One region of the Acrocarpospora sp. B8E8 genome, then DNA from elsewhere that is predicted to be linked to it. Evidence: predicted binding sites of a transcription regulator. Region 1 holds the regulator's gene; each other region holds the start of a gene.
The links. Region 1 encodes HrcA, which represses chaperone genes, less so after heat shock. Its sites were predicted from a motif close to TTGGCACTCTCNNNNNGAGAGTGCCAA; they were not measured.
Positions count from the first base shown of each region.

Region 1 (3,272 bases):
ACCAGTACATCGGGCCCCGCGACCTGAGCGGCGATGCGGCTCTCCTTGGACCCCGGCACCAGATGATCGACCAGAACCCCGAGCCGCCGCCCGGGTTCCGGGCCGAACTCCGCGACGATCTCCGGCAGGTGGTCGACTCCTTCCAGGTATTCGACCACCACCCCCTCCACCCGCAGATCGTGCCCCCAGATCTTCTCGACCAGCGAGGCGTCGTGCACGCCCTCGACGTAGATCCGGCTCTCCCGCGCGACCCGGGCCCGCAGCCCCTCGACCGCGATCGACCCGGACGCACTGCGCCGCGGGCCTGAGGAGCCGGACGGCCGCACCAGCGTCACCGGCTTGCCGTCCAGCAGGAACGCGGCGGGGGCGAGCGGAAAGAGCCGCCGCCGCCCGTGCCGGTCCTCCAGCGTGACGGCCTCCTTGTCGCAGGCCACCACGGCCCCGCAGAACCCCCCGTCCGCGTCCTCGACGACCAGGTCGAGTTCCGCGGGGATCTGCGGGATCTTGCCCCGCAGTGGCCGTCGCCAGTCTTCGGAGAGCACGTCCCGCTCGTACATGCCGAGAAAACTAGTACATCAACTGCCGCTTGCGGGCGCCGCTGCGCTTGACCAGCACCACGATGGTCACCACCACCGCGAACAGGAACCCGAGGATGGGCAGCGCGAGCATCGCCAAGCCGCCGCCCACGGCCGCGGCGGCCTCCCCGGATGCCAGTTCCTTGCCGACGCCGAACTTGACGCCCTCGCCGACGCAGTTGACCTGGTACTGCCCGGCGGCCGGAACGCCCACCTTGAAGAGCAGCTCCCAATTGTCGCCATTCACCGTCAAATTTTGTGAAACGGTCGGCTGGGTCAGGGTTGGCTTCTGGCTGGGGTCGGCGCCCTGTACCTGGCACTCGACATCGGTGGCCTGGTTGGCGGCGGCCCAGATCGCGGGCTTGTCGGCCGGGTTGAGCTGGACCGTGACGGTCTCCCCGCTGGAGAGGGTCGTCGTCGGCGCGGCGTCGTTGATAGTGGAGAAGATGGATCCGGCGAATCCGGCGATACCCACGACGAGTAAGACCAGGAACAGGACCCAGGAAAGCACGATCCACAGCACCCGGGGCCGGATCGGGGGCCGCGGGGCGGCATACGGGGGCGGCGGAGCGCCGTACTGGCCGTAGTTCTGCTGGCCGTAATTTTGACTGTAGGGAGAACTCATAACACCAAAGTGTGGGGGTTCCCACTTGTGGGACGTTTGCAGTCGACTTGGTCTTCTTGCCCGGCTGCTGTTATCGCACCGTGGAGGCGCTGGCCGTACACTTGGCACTCGGGACAATCGAGTGCCAGGGGAGGTGAGCACGTGGTTGACGACCGGAAGCTGGCGGTGCTACGCGCCATCGTCGAGGACTATGTGTCCACCAACGAGCCGGTGGGCTCCAAGGCGCTGGCCGATCGCCACAACCTGGGTGTCTCGCCCGCCACCATTCGTAACGATATGGCCGCTCTGGAGGAGCAAGGCTACATTCACCAGCCGCACACGAGCGCCGGGCGGGTGCCCACCGACAAGGGTTACCGGCTGTTCGTGGACCGGCTGTCCCAGGTGAAACCGCTGACCGGGGCCGAGCGCCGGGCGATCGAGACGTTCCTGGCCGGCGCCATCGACCTGGACGAGATCGTGACCCGCACCGTGCGGCTGCTGGCGCAGCTCACCAGGCAGGTCGCGGTGGTGCAGTATCCGTCGCTGACCAGATCCACGGTCCGGCATGTGGAGATCGTTCCGCTGGCCGACCGCCGGGTCATGCTGGTGCTGATCACCAACACCGGCCGGGTCGAGCAGCGGGTGGTCGACCTGCCCGACGCGATCGGCGACGATCGGGTGGCCCACCTGCGGGCGGTGCTGAACGCCTCGCTGGACGGCTGCGGCCTGTCCAACGTGCCGGACAGGGTGGCCGACCTGCCCGACCGGCTGTCGGCGGAGGACCGCCCCGTCGCGGTCACGCTGCTGTCGGTGATCCTGGAAACACTGGTCGAGCGGCATGAAGAGAAGATCGTCTTCGCCGGGGCGGCCAACCTCGCGGCGGCCGACTTCAGCGTGGGCCTCCGCGACGTGCTGGAGGCTTTGGAGGAACAGGTCGTGCTGATGCGCCTGCTGGGCGAGACCGGCGACCTGTCCGAGCTGACCGTCCGGATCGGCTCGGAGAATCCGTACACGGGGCTGCGCGGCACATCGTTCGTCGCCGCGGGATACGGTGCGGGCGACAAGGAACTGGCCCGGCTCGGAGTGCTGGGCCCGACGCGAATGGACTATCCGGTGACGATGGGTGCGGTGCGCGCCGTGGCGCGTTATGTCGGCCAGATCCTGGCGGGGTCATAAGTGGCCAAGGACTATTACGCGACCCTCGGGGTGCGCCGGGACGCCAGCCAGGACGAGATCAAGAAAGCCTACCGGCGGCTGGCGCGCGAGCTCCATCCGGACGTCAACCCCGATCCGCAGACGCAGGAGCGGTTCAAGGAGATCACGCAGGCCTACGAGGTCCTGTCGGATCCGCAGAAGCGCCAGATGCACGATCTGGGCGGCGACCCGTTCGGCGGCGGCGGTGGCGCGGGCGCCGGCGGCTTCGGCCAGGGCTTCCCCTTCAGCGACATCATGGACGCCTTTTTCGGTACGGCTTCCGCCTCCCGCGGCCCCCGTTCCCGGGCCCGCCGCGGGCGCAACGCCACCATCCGGGTCGAACTGGACCTGGCCGAGTCGGGCTTCGGCACCACCCGCGAGCTGGTGGTCGACACCGCCGTGCTGTGCGAGGTCTGCCAGGGCTCCGGCGCGGCCGCCGGAACCCATCCCGACACGTGCGACATGTGCCACGGCCGGGGTGAGGTCTCGCAGGTGACACGCTCGTTCCTGGGGCAGGTCATGACCTCGCGGCCGTGCCCCCAGTGCGGCGGGTATGGCAGCGTGATCCGGCATCCGTGCCAGGAGTGCTCGGGCGACGGGCGCGTGCGCACCCGCCGTACGATCAAGGTCAGGATCCCGGCGGGCGTGGAGGACGGCACCCACATCCAGCTGGCCGGGGAAGGCGAGATCGGGCCGGGCGGCGGGCCGCCCGGAGACCTGTTCCTGGAGATCGTCGAGCGGCCGCACGCCATCTTCGAGCGGCGCGGCGACGACCTGCACTGCACGGTGCAGATCCCGATGACCGCCGCCGCCCTGGGCACCTCGCTCAGCATGGAGACCCTGGACGGCACCGAGGAGATCGACGTCCGCCCGGGCACCCAGTCCGGCCAGGTCATCCC
Region 1 covers NZ_JBDPLV010000013.1:183,721-186,992, forward strand. The annotation lists gene ABGB08_RS15630 (DUF3097 domain-containing protein) at 1-557, opposite strand, end outside; gene ABGB08_RS15635 (hypothetical protein) at 568-1,200, opposite strand; gene hrcA (heat-inducible transcriptional repressor HrcA) at 1,342-2,355, shown strand; gene dnaJ (molecular chaperone DnaJ) at 2,356-3,272, shown strand, end outside.

Region 2 (3,272 bases), on a different contig from region 1:
TACATCACGTCCGCATCCGTCCCGAACTTGACCGCCGCACGCCGCCGCAGGTCCGCCTGGGTGAGCGCCGCGCCAACCAACGCCGGGCCGTACTCCCGCCGCAACGTGCCGACCGCCCGCATTGGATCGGTGCCACCCCTGACGAGCTCTACCGCCTCGCCCAACGCCTTCTGCCCTATCGGCGTGAGCAGCAGCTCAAACCCCTCCAGCTCCACGCCAAGAGGCTATCGGCCCTTCTATCCGGCCCGGACGGACAGATTGTCGAGGTCGATGTCGATGGGGAAGGGTACGTCCACGGAAAGCCGACCGCGATGGATGGCGACTAGTCCGTATGCACTGGTGGCCGGATCCAGTTGGAAGACATATACGACAGGCTTGTTCTCGTGGTTCTCAACCCGCCAGTAGTAGGGGATTCCACTCTTGGCGTACTTCGGTGGCTTGACCGATCGATCCCGGTGCGCGGACTCAGGTGAGACGATCTCGACCACGAGATGCACTTCGTCGGCCTCATAGAAGGTGCGCGCCATGTCGGCGACCGCAGCCGCGTCTGCTACCACGATGTCCGGGCAGGGTCGCCAATTCGTGTCGAGCTTGAGGTCCATCTGGCTGACGGCGCCGAGCTTCTCGGGAGCCTGCTGATCCAGCCTGACCCGCAGGCCGATGAGAACATGCTCATGGAATCGCTTCTGGGGGGACATGAAAACGAGAGCTCCATCGACGAGTTCGACGCGTGCGAAGAAATCCGGTTCACCGTGGGGCCCGTCGAGGGGCAGCCGATCGAGGTCGTCGGCCGTCCATCCCCCCTCTGGGGGATAAGGCCAGTTGGCCAGAACGTCCTCAGCCGAATGGCTCAACTGTTCCGCTGTGCTGGTCACATCACGCATCGTAGGACGATCGTCGTCGCCGTTCGTGGTCATTCGGCTACGTTCCCGTCGACTGGAGTCTCTGATGATTCATCATCATGCCGGTGGTGTTCCCGTTGTTGGGGTCTTCGTCACTCTACGACGGTGTTCGCGAGGGGCGGACGGCAGAGCTGACCTGCATATGGAGTTCGTGTTGACTGCGTCGGGGGTTGTGCATACTGTTTCGTGTTGGCACTCACCTAGGGAGAGTGCCAAATCAAAACGCGACGAGGCAGGTCTGACACCCGCGACGGCAGGCCACTGGTCGCCTCTTCAGCTCACTCATCGCAATCTGAAGGGGAGGTCCGATCATGACGACCGCCACTAAGGTTCCCGTTAAGCCGCTCGGCGACCGTATCGTGGTTCAGCCGCTTGAGGCCGAGCAGACCACGGCTTCCGGCCTGGTCATCCCGGACACCGCCAAGGAGAAGCCGCAGGAGGGCAAGGTCCTCGCGGTTGGTCCGGGCAACTGGGACGAGTCCGGCAGCAAGCGGGTTCCGCTCGACGTCACCGAGGGCGACGTCGTGCTCTACAGCAAGTACGGCGGGACCGAGGTCAAGTACGGCGGCGAGGAGTACCTGGTGCTTTCCGCCCGTGACGTGCTCGCCATCATCGAGAAGTAAGCCGTGCAAGAGCCCCGGGTGCCGCCAGTGCCCGGGGCTTTCACTTCTGTGGAGTTTCTGTCCGGTGTTCCTCCCCTGAGACCCGGACGCTGAGAGGACTGCTATGCCGAAGATTCTGTCGTTCGACGAGGACGCCCGGCGCGCTCTTGAGCGTGGCGTGAACGCCCTCGCGGACGCTGTGAAGGTGACCCTCGGCCCGCGTGGCCGCAACGTGGTCATCGACAAGAAGTTCGGGGCGCCGACGATCACCAACGACGGTGTCACGATCGCCCGTGAAGTCGAGCTGGACCGGCCGTACGAGAACCTGGGCGCCCAGCTGGCCAAGGAAGTGGCCACCAAGACCAACGACGTCGCCGGCGACGGCACGACGACCGCGACCGTGCTGGCTCAGGCCATGGTGCGCGAGGGTCTGCGCAACGTGGCCGCGGGCGCGCAGCCGATGTCGCTGAAGCGCGGCATCGACCTGGCCGCCAAGGCGATCAGCGAGAAGCTGCTGGACTCGGCCCGCCCGGTCGAGGACAAGAAGGAGATCGCGCACGTCGCGACCATCTCCGCGCAGGACGCCAAGATCGGCGAGCTGATCGCCGAGGCGTTCGACAAGGTGGGCAAGGACGGGGTCATCACCGTCGAGGAGTCCAACGCGCTCGGCCTCGAGCTGGAGTTCACCGAGGGCCTCCAGTTCGACAAGGGCTACCTGTCGGCGTACATGGTGACCGACCAGGAGCGCATGGAAGCGGTCCTGGAGGATCCGTACATCCTGCTCACCCAGGGCAAGATCGCCTCGATCGCCGACTTCCTGCCGCTGCTGGAGAAGGTCGCCCAGACCAAGAAGCAGCTGCTGGTGATCGCTGAGGACGTCGAGGGTGAGGCCCTGGCCGTCCTGGTCACCAACAAGATCCGCGGGACCTTCACCTCGGTCGCCGTCAAGGCGCCCGGGTTCGGCGACCGCCGCAAGGCCATGCTGCAGGACATCGCCACCCTCACCGGCGGCCAGGTGGTCTCCGAGGAGATCGGCCTCAAGCTGGAGCACGTGGGCCTGGAGGTGCTGGGCACCGCCCGCCGGGTGGTCATCACCAAGGACGCCACGACCGTCGTCGACGGCGCCGGCGACGCGTCCGCGATCGCGGACCGGGTCAAGGAGATCAAGCTCGCCATCGAGCAGTCCGACTCCGACTGGGACCGCGAGAAGCTGCAGGAGCGGCTGGCCAAGCTGTCCGGCGGTGTCTGCGTGCTGAAGGTCGGCGCGGCCACCGAGGTGGAGCTGAAGGAGAAGAAGCACCGCCTGGAGGACGCGATCTCGGCCACCCGCGCCGCGATCGAGGAGGGCATCGTCTCCGGCGGCGGCTCGGCGCTCGTGCACGTGGCCAAGGAGCTCGACAACCTCGGCCTGACCGGCGACGAGGCGACCGGCGTCTCCGTGGTCCGCAAGGCCCTGGTGGAGCCGGCCCGCTGGATCGCCGAGAACGCCGGCCACGAAGGCTACGTGGTCACCTCGAAGATCTCCGACCTGAAGCCGGGCCACGGCCTCAACGCGGCCACCGGGGAGTACGGCGACCTGATCGCCCAGGGCGTCATCGACCCGGTCAAGGTCACCCGCTCGGCTGTGCAGAACGCCGCGTCCATCGCGGGCATGCTGCTCACCACCGAGGCTCTGGTGGTGGACAAGCCGGAGGAGGAGGCCCCCGCCGCCGGCGGTCAGGGCCACGGCCACGGGCATGGCCACTAGCGGACAGTAGAAATCAGGGAA
Region 2 covers NZ_JBDPLV010000016.1:156,081-159,352, forward strand. The annotation lists gene ABGB08_RS18240 (class I SAM-dependent methyltransferase) at 1-215, opposite strand, end outside; gene ABGB08_RS18245 (Uma2 family endonuclease) at 237-917, opposite strand; gene groES (co-chaperone GroES) at 1,211-1,525, shown strand; gene groL (chaperonin GroEL) at 1,629-3,251, shown strand.
Region 2: groES (co-chaperone GroES) is a predicted target of HrcA. The motif match lies at 1,092-1,118, and genes of this name have one in related genera.

Region 3 (3,272 bases), on a different contig from region 1:
GGTGTCCAGGGTGTGCAGGCTGGAGCGGATCTCGCGCAGGTCCAGACCGGCCGGGTCGACGGTGGTGGCCAGCGACAGCCGTACGGGATTGGGGAAGCCCGGGAGCAGGACCGGCGGGGTGATGCGGGACGCGTCGGGGACGGCGTCGGTGTCGGCGGCCACGCCGCCGCCGGACTGGGCGCCCTCCAGGGGCACGCCCGGGATGTAGCGGGGGGCGACCACCAGCGGGAAGCGGAATTCGGCCGCGCCGTCCTCGTAGGGCAGCGGCTGGCTGAGCGTCAGCCGGACGGTGACCCGCTCGCCGGGCACGATGTTGCCGACCCGGATGGTGAACACATCCGGCCGATCCTCCTCGGCGATCGCCGCCCGCTGACCCCGCGCCAGCGCGCGGTCGTAGTCGGCCCTGGCCTCGCCACGCTCCTTGAGCAGCCCTTCGACCACCCGGTCGTCGGCCTCCAGGGTGAACTTGGTGACCGCGGCGCGGGGCGGGAGAGGGAACACGTAGGTGGCCTCGAGCGAGACGTCGTAGGGATTGCGGAAGCCCTGCGCCACCTCCACGCCCGCGGTCAGGCCGCTGAGGTGCGCGGTCACCGCCACGCTCTCCAGCGGCAGGTTGCCCTTCTCGGTCTCCAGGGCGCCGAACCCGGAGTCGGGCACCGGCGCGTACTCCTCCGGCCGCAGCGGAGTGATGGGAACGGTCATGACGGTGTCCCTTCCGATTTCATGGTGATCAGGCCGAGTTCGCTCAGCGCCGCCAGCAAGGGCTGGGCCGCCGCCGCCAGCGCGACCAGGTCCGCGTCCGACGGTGCCCGGTCGGCGGCGTCCAGCACCAGAGCCACTCCTGGGGCGATCCGCACGCCGTGAACGCGCGCGGTGGGCGGTGGGTCGGCCGGTGGTGTCAGGGCCGAACGCTCACCGGTGGCGGCCCAGAAGCGGGCGCGTGCGGGCTCGGGGGCGGAATGTTCGGGCTCAGAGGAGGAATTTTCGGGTTCGTCTGGGTATGGGGAGATGAGGGCGATGTTCTGGAGGGCCGAGTCGGGGGCTCCGGCCAGCTCGATCTGGATGTCCGCGATCGAGCGACCGGCGGCCTGGCGGCGCTTGATCGCGACGAGTTGCAGCAGGTGACGCGGCCCGTACAGAGCGACTCGGCCGCGCCGGGCCAGGGGCGGGTCGAGGAGGCCGATCGTCGCGTACCACCGGATGAGGCGCTCGTTCGGGATGTCCCTGACCCGCCCGTTGACGCGCGCGTCGGAACCGAGCGCGCCGGCCGCGCGCTCGGCCAGCTCGCCGATGGTCCAGGTCTCGCTCATGGTTCAACAGTGACACTGTCACGATGACAGTGTCAACTACGGAACAGGGTCGGCCCTTTTCGGGTTGACCGATATAGGTCAGTGAGGATTATTCAAAAGGTCGCCCTCGCGACGTCCCAGCAGGTCGGCGCGACTCGTCGAACCGCGCCGGGCTCCTTTTGAATAACCCTCAATCTCGATGGAAGGACCAAGCATGGCTCCAATTACCAGCCTTCTGACCGCCGAGAACAAGAAGATCACCGGGGAGGCGCTGCAGGGCGCCCTGCTCGACCTCCTCGACTTGTCGCTCGTGGGCAAGCAGGCGCACTGGAACCTGACCGGGCGCTTCTTCCGCTCGATCCACCTGCAGCTCGACGACATCGTCAAGATGGCCAGGAAGACGGCCGACCTCGTCGCCGAGCGGGCCGTCGCCATCGGCGTCAGCCCGGACGGGCGCGCCACCACGATCGCCAACGACAGCCAGGTGCCGCACCTGGACGCGGGGCCGATCGAGGACGGCAAGGTCATCGCCGCGATGACCGACATCCTGGAGTCGATCATCCGGCGGATGCGGAAGCGGATCGACGCCACCGAGCGGCCCGACCCGGTCACCCAGGATCTCCTCATCGGTCTCACCCGGGACCTGGAGAAGCACCACTGGATGATCCAGGCCCAGCGTTAGAGCAGGCGCCTGGCCAGATCGGCGACCGGAGGGCCGGAGGCGAGCAGCGCCCTGAGGGGCGCGCTCGCCTCCGCCGGCACTCCGACCAGCTGGGCGGTTTCCACCCAGTCATCCGCACGCGCGGCCTGTTCGAGCAGGCCGAGCGTGGTCTCGTTCCGCACCGGGCAGTCCCGGGTCAGCAGGGACAGCAGCTGCGGCCAGCGCACGGTGAGCGCCGAGAGCTTGGCCACCTCGGCGTCGCTCGCCGGGCGCTCCCCGGCCAGGCGCTGGCGGTAGGTGACGAACGAGTAGAAGCGGAACACGTTGACGTAGCGCTTGAGTTCGCGCGGGTTGCTCGCCGACAGGGCGGGCAGCGCCACCTCGATCGCGCGGTAGGCGTTCTCGTCGCTGTACAGGTCGTCGAAGACCCGGTCGGCGGCGGCGCGCGTCTCCCGCCACAGCCCGCCCAGCGTCCCCGCGGTCTCGGCGGGCGCGCCGACGACGTGCTGGGTGGCCCTGGCGATCGAGTCGAGGGTGTCGGCCTGGGGCCGCCGGGCGCGGATCGCGTGCTCGAGCCGGGCCACCAGCTCCTGGTCGAGGTTCTGCGGCTGCTGCTGCGGCACCCGCATTTCGGGCATGCGTCGCGTGTCCGAAATTCCCATCAAAGCTCGGACATATGCCGGTAGGCGGGTGTCGTCGGCCAGGAGCGGGACCGACAGCGGCAGCTGCACGATCTTCTCCAGGAACCGCCAGCCGATGCCCTGGCGGAGGCTCTCCGGCATCGACTCCGTGAGGTCGCGGTAGGCCAGCTCGACGTGGGCGGCCACCACCTCGGGCTCCATGGCCAGCACGAAGACGCAGTCGGGGAACTCCCCGGCCAGGAACAGGTTGATCGCCTCGATCACCTGGGCCACGGTGCCGGACGAGCACCGGTCCAGGTCGTCCACGAACACCACCAGCGGGCGTTCCTCCGTCGCCACCAGGCCGAGCACGTGCCGCATGTCGGTCTGGACCAGGTGCAGGAAGCCGGTCCTGGCGCTGTAGCCGGGCTCGGCGAGCAGGTCGCCGGTCTCCGGTGGGGGCGCGAACAGGTCGGGCGGGTGGACCAGGGTGGTGAAGGCGGTATCGGCGGATTCGGTGAAGAAACGCGCGAGCCGTACCCAGCCGGTGGCCACCGCGGCCAGGGCGCCCGCCGAGGAGATCGCGGCGGCGGTGCCCTCCAGGGCCGGGAGCAGCGGCGTGGCCAGCTGGGAGGCGCCCGCCAGCAGCAGCGCCATGGCCAGGCCGAGCGCGGTGGGCACCAGGCGCAGCGCCGCCAGCCG
Region 3 covers NZ_JBDPLV010000026.1:84,648-87,919, reverse strand. The annotation lists gene ABGB08_RS24660 (VIT domain-containing protein) at 1-702, opposite strand, end outside; gene ABGB08_RS24655 (MerR family transcriptional regulator) at 699-1,310, opposite strand; gene ABGB08_RS24650 (DNA starvation/stationary phase protection protein) at 1,504-1,971, shown strand; gene ABGB08_RS24645 (P-loop NTPase fold protein) at 1,968-3,272, opposite strand, start outside.
Region 3: ABGB08_RS24650 (DNA starvation/stationary phase protection protein) is a predicted target of HrcA. The motif match lies at 1,320-1,346, and genes of this name have one in related genera.